Regions from separate parts of the Serratia sp. 2723 genome, predicted to be linked through region 1. Evidence: predicted binding sites of a transcription regulator. Region 1 holds the regulator's gene; the other holds the start of a gene.
What was found. The regulator PhoB, encoded in region 1, activates phosphate uptake and scavenging genes when phosphate is short. The targets are predictions, from matches to a motif close to CTGTCATAAAACTGNCNNAT.

Region 1 (3,105 bases):
CGGTTAGGCAAGGTAAAGATAAAACGGGTGCCAATGCCTGGCTCGCTGAGGATCTCCAGCCGTGAATCATGATGGCTGAGCGCATGCTTCACAATGGCCAACCCGAGCCCACTGCCGCCGGTCTGGCGCGAACGTGCCTTATCTACGCGATAGAAACGCTCGGTCAGGCGCGGGATATGTTCGGCACCAATGCCCGGCCCGTTATCGCTGACCTGGAACTGAGCCCCCTGCGGCGTCTGCTGCCAGCTCACTTCGATATTGGTGCCCGCCGGAGTATGGTTGACGGCGTTGTACACCAGATTGGAAACCGCGCTGCGCAGTTGATCCTCGTTACCGAACACCTGCAGATTTTCATTCACCCGGAAATTGATCTGGTGATTACCAGCGCTGAGCGACTGCGCCTCACGCTGCAATACCCGCAGCATTAACGGAATATCCACCTTCTCGTTCATATCCACGTTTGGTGCAGCCTCGATCCTGGAGAGTGTAAGCAACTGCTTCACCAGGCCATCCATGCGTTTGGTCTGCTCTTGCATGGTGCCCAAGGCTTTGCCACGCAGCGAACCATCCAGCTCTTCGTCACTCATCATCTCCAGGTAGCCTTGCAACACCGTTAGCGGCGTACGCAGCTCATGGCTGACGTTGGCGAAGAAGTTGCGTCTGGCCCCTTCCAGTTGGCGCATCTGGGTCACATCACGGGCCACCATCAGCAGTTGGCCTTCGGAATAGGGCATGATACGGAATTCAACAAAGTGCTCGTTATTCAGCTGTAGCGTCAGCGGTCTGGTGAATTCTTGCTGTTGCAGATAATGGCTGAATTCCGGGTAGCGCAGCAGGTTGAGAATGTGTTGGCCGTTATCTTCCGGCCAACGAAAGCCCAGCAGATGTTGTGCCAGGCCGTTACACCAGAAGATATTGCCCTCCACGGTGGTCATCACCACCGCATCCGGCAAGGATTCTGCCCCGCTGCGAAAGCGTTTGATCAACAGCGCCAGCTCACGGCGGCGACGGCGATTACGCTGCTGCATCTGATACAGGCCATAGAACAGCGGCTCCCAGCTCCAGCGGCCCGGCGGCGGCGTCATACTGCGGTCCACCCACAGCCAGTGGGAAAGTTTGAGTTGGTTATAGAAGTTCCAGGCCAGCGCGGCCAGCACCGAAACCAACAGCAGCCAGGGCAGATAACCGAAAACAAGCCCCAGCAATAAGGCGGGCAGGCAAAAAAGGGCCAGCTCCAGCGCCAGCCTCTTCCACGATAAACGTTCTAGCACGGTAACCTCTCCAGCGCGGTGCGATCAGTAGCGCGTCGAGAACCGATAACCGGTGCCGCGAACGGTTTGAACCATCTTGTCATGACCACTGGTCTCCAGCGCCTTACGCAGCCGGCGGATATGCACATCAACGGTGCGGTCTTCCACATAAACGTTAGTGCCCCAGACGTGATTAAGCAACTGTTCGCGGCTATAAACCCGTTCAGGATGAGTCATAAAGAAGTGCAGCAGTTTGAACTCGGTCGGCCCCATCTCCAGCGCCTGCTCATTAGCCATCACCCGGTGCGAGGAAGGATCCAGGCTTAGCCCCTGCATTTCAATCACTTCTTCTACTGCCATTGGTGAAATACGGCGCATCACCGCCTTGATACGTGCCACCAGTTCCTTGGGGGAGAAAGGCTTGGTGATGTAATCATCCGCACCAACCTCCAGACCACGTACCCGATCTTCTTCTTCACCACGCGCGGTCAGCATCATCACCGGGATATCCCGGGTCATCGCCTCGCGCTTCATATGCTTGATAAACTGGATACCGGACCCTCCCGGTAACATCCAGTCCAGTAACACCAAATCAGGGAACGGCTCAGACAGGCGCGTGACGGCACTGTCATAATCCTCGGCTTCCAACGGTTGGTAACCATTCTGCTCCAACACAAAGCACACCATCTCACGGATCGGCGCTTCGTCTTCCACCACCAGTATGCGTCTTGCCATCGTCAATCCTGCCAATGTGTTAGCGATCTCAGTTGATTGCGGTCGCCATTATGCGTCAGTTTTGTGACACTTTTATGAAAAAAAAGCCCGGTTGATCGCAGTAAGCATAGCGATTATTTCTGGCGTTAAAGAAATATCATCATGCTTGAGTTACGATAAGGCCCATTTATGCCCTTATCATCCTGTTAGCGATGGAAGACCTATGCGCCTGATCCACACCTCCGACTGGCATTTGGGCCAGTACTTTTTCACCAAAAGCCGCGCCGCCGAGCATCAGGCCTTCTTGGGCTGGCTGATCGAACAGGTGGAACAGCAGCGGGTGGATGCGCTGATCGTCGCAGGCGATCTGTTCGATACCGGCTCCCCGCCAAGCTACGCCCGCGAACTGTACAACCGCTTTGTGGTGGAGCTGCAACGTACCGGCTGCCAACTGGTGGTGCTGGGCGGCAACCACGACTCCGTGGCCACGCTGAATGAATCGCGTGAGCTACTCTCCTGCCTGAACACCACCGTGGTTGCCAACGCGCAAAGCGAGCTTGAGCAGCAAATCGTGGTGCTCAACCAGCTTGATGGCCAACCAGGGGCGGTGCTCTGCGCGATCCCGTTCCTGCGCCCACGGGATTTGCTCACCAGCCGCGCTGGTGAGTCTGGCAACCAAAAGCAGCAAGCTCTGCAAGAGGCCATCGCCGAACATTACCAAAACCTGTATCAGGCGGCCTGTACGCGCCGCGATGCGTTGGGTTTGCCACTGCCGATCGTCGCCACAGGCCATTTAACCACCGTGGGCGTCACCACTTCGGATTCGGTACGGGATATCTATATCGGCACGCTGGACGCCTTTCCAGCCCAGGCGTTCCCCCCTGCCGATTACATTGCGTTGGGGCATATCCATCGCGCGCAGAACGTCGCCAAGTCTGAGCATATCCGCTACAGCGGCTCCCCAATTCCTCTGAGTTTCGACGAGTTAGGCAAGACCAAAAGCGTGTTTATGGTCGATTTTGCCGACGGAGCGCTACAACAGATCACGCCGCTGGAGATCCCAACCTTCCAGCCCATGCAGCTGATAAAAGGTGATTTGCAGCAAATCGAGGCTCAATTACAGCAGTTTGCCGATTATCAG
Region 2 (3,105 bases), on a different contig from region 1:
GGTATGGCCCTGGGAGCCTTCTTCCGAGTTGCCATAGCTGATAGTCATCACCGCGCCGTCTTTGGTGGTTAATGCCTGGGTCAGCCCCGGTGCCTTGGCCTTGGCGGCAATAATCTGGCTGGAGTGGGCGTGGTCAGCGGTGACGATCACCAGGGTATTACCGTCGGCACGGGCGAACTCCAGCGCTTTTTGCACCGCCTCATCCAGATCGACCGTTTCGCCAAACTGGCCGCATGGGTTGGCATCATGGTCCTGTTTGTCGATGGACGCCCCTTCCACCTGCAGGAAGAAACCGTTCGGGTTGTTCTTCAGCAGCTCGATGGCTTTCTCGGTCATTGCCGCCAGCGTTGGCACATTGGCACCGCGCTCTGGGTTGGTTTCGCAGGTCACTGCAGGTTGATCGATATTGCCATGGAAGGAAGCTTTCGGCCCTTTCCAGCGTACCGGCATATTACCTGGCGCGAACAGGCCCAGCAGCGGCTTTTGCTGATTGGCGAGGTTAATCGTGTTCAGACTTTCGGTATCCTCCACCCATTGGTAACCCAATGCTGCAGCCTGTGCTTTCAGCGTTTTCCCCTGCCATTCACCGCTTTTCGCCAACTGAGCGAAGGATTTTGCCCCACCGCCCAGCGTGACGTCGGCGCGGGTTTTAATCAGTTGCTCGGTGATGGAGCCGTGCCCGCCGTTTTCCAACGCGTTGCCTGCGCACTGCTCACTGGTTTCTTCCGGGCCATAGCACTTGCGAGAGGTTACGTGCGAAACCAGCGCGGCCGGTGTGGCATCTTGCAGTTCTGCCGTAGAGACATTGCCAGTGGCTTTTCCTGCGGCCTTGGCCAGTTCCAAAATCGTCGGTTGATCTTTGCCGTTCACATCCACGCCCAACGCGCCGTTGTAGGTCTTGACGCCGGTAGCCCAAGCGGTGGCCGAGGCGGCAGAGTCGGTGACATAGTCCGGTTTATGGCTTTTCTTATCCAGCGAGTAGTGAGTGTATTGGCCGGTCAGCGGCAGGGCATCGATCCCCTTGAAGTAACCGCCTGCGCCTTCGGCATAGTTGCGTGCGCCGGTGATTTCCGAATCGCCCATGCCGTCGCCGATCAGCAGGATCACGTTTTTGGCGGTTTTATTCGACAGCGACGCTTGCAGTGCGGCGGTTTGATCGCCTGCCAAGCGGCGCGCACCGCCGGGTTCGGTAATATCGCCATGAGCCGCGCGATTGTTGAGTTGATTGTTGTCAGCCAGGGCGGTGGAACATAACAGCGCGGATAATATGGCACCGGCGATCAGGGAAACGGACTGCTGCATGGGTAGGGCTCCTTGTCGTAATACAAAAATACGGTCGGCATTATTTTGTTACACGGGAGAGTAGAGCAGGAAAGTGACAATTTTATGACGAGAGAAGTGGGGAAAGGGATAGCCTTTGCTGGCTACCCCAATAGGTTTATCAGGCTTGGCGGGCAGGAATATTGACGCCGCGCTGTACGGCTGGCCGAGCCAATCCGCGCTCCAGCCATTGGCCAACGACGGGGAAATTATCGAATTCCACTACTTCACGGGCCTGATAAAATCCGATCAGGTTGCGGACCCAGCCGAGCAGGGAGATATCGGCAATGGTGTATTCCGAGCCCATGATCCAATCACGTCCTTGTAGCCGCTCTTCCAGTACGCCAAGCAGCCGTTTGGACTCTTTCTGGTAGCGTTCAAATGGCCGTTTGTCTTCATATTCGCGCCCGGCGAATTTGTGGAAGAAGCCTAGCTGGCCGAACATCGGCCCGACGGACGCCATCTGGAAAAACACCCACTGGATGGTTTCATAACGTTGGGCGGGGTCCCTGGGTAACAACTTACCGCATTTCTCTGCCAGGTACAGCAGGATTGCCCCGGACTCGAACAGCGCTAACGGCTTACCGCCTGGGCCTGCGGGATCGAGGATCGCCGGTATTTTGCCGTTAGGATTGAGCGACAGGAACTCCGGCGTCCAGGTTTCATTTTTGCCGATGTCGATCAGGTGTGCCTCGTAGGGCAGGCCGATCTCTTCGAGCATGATGGAGACTTTCACCCCGTTAGGGGTCGGCAGCGAGTAGAGTTGTAACCGTTCTGGATGCTTGGCGGGCCAACGTTTGGCGATCGGGAATTGGTTAATATCGGACATGATAACTCCTCGGATATGACGGGATCGTCAACAGGTAAACCCATTGAGTATGGCAGCTAAGCTAGCGCGCCAGGCATTCAAAGCGCCAGGCCAAAATGTGCGCTCAGCGCTTTTCTACCGGCGCTGGTCAGTTGCAGCTCACGGCTGTCCAGCTGGCGCTTAACCCATCCGCGCTTTTCAAATGCGACCAATATGGCAGCGCCCAGTGCGCCACCGAGATGAGCCTTGCGTTCGCTCCAGTCCAGACAATCGCAGGCAAAGCGCCGCCGGGTCGGGGCTGGGGAGCAATCGATACCCAACTGTGTCAAGGCAGCCTGCCCAGCCTCACTGAGCTGATAGTCGTTATCCCCGAGTAGCCAGGCCCGTGCCAGCAACTGATGATGTAATTGGACCGCGATCTCGCCTGCCATGTGGTCATAGCAGGTGCGTGCATAACGTAATGAGGCCGGAGTGCTACTTTTGACCGTCGGGCGTTCTACACCGGCCAACGCCATCAGGCTTTCCAGCAGGTCGGCCACCGGTTTGCCCGCCAGACGGTAAAAGCGATTGCGGCCCTGTTTGACACAGCCGATCAGATTCTGCTCCTGCAAACGTGCCAGATGACTGCTGGCGGTGGAGGCCGCGACGTCCACCGCTGCACTCAGTTCCGTTGCGGTATAGGCACGCCCATCCATCAGCAGGCACAGCATGCGTGCTCGGGTGCGATCGGCGATAGCGGCCGTCAATGCGGCCAGGCGGTCTTCAAGCGTATTGTCATTCATACTTCGATAATAACCGAAGTATTGCTGCTCGTCTAACCCGACAATGGCTACTCTCTATTACCATCAGAAGGAAATTGCCATGACGGCCTGCCCCTTTTCAGTTGCATCGCGGCAAGCGGTGCGTGAAGCCTTAATCCATCCTCACCTCGGCGTTCGCCCCAGGAATGAGCCGGTGCCCACAGCTTTAATTGGGAC

Region 2: the regulator PhoB is predicted to act here: its motif matches at 1,374-1,393, upstream of phoA (alkaline phosphatase).

Annotation. Positions count from the first base shown of each region.
Region 1 is NZ_JBNDIN010000003.1:329,508-332,612, forward strand. It holds gene phoR (phosphate regulon sensor histidine kinase PhoR) at 1-1,271, opposite strand, end outside; gene phoB (phosphate response regulator transcription factor PhoB) at 1,296-1,985, opposite strand; gene sbcD (exonuclease subunit SbcD) at 2,188-3,105, shown strand, end outside.
Region 2 is NZ_JBNDIN010000006.1:149,731-152,835, reverse strand. It holds gene phoA (alkaline phosphatase) at 1-1,302, opposite strand, end outside; gene ABIE29_RS11355 (glutathione S-transferase N-terminal domain-containing protein) at 1,442-2,149, opposite strand; gene ABIE29_RS11350 (ArsR/SmtB family transcription factor) at 2,227-2,910, opposite strand; gene ABIE29_RS11345 (cytochrome P450) at 3,083-3,105, shown strand, end outside.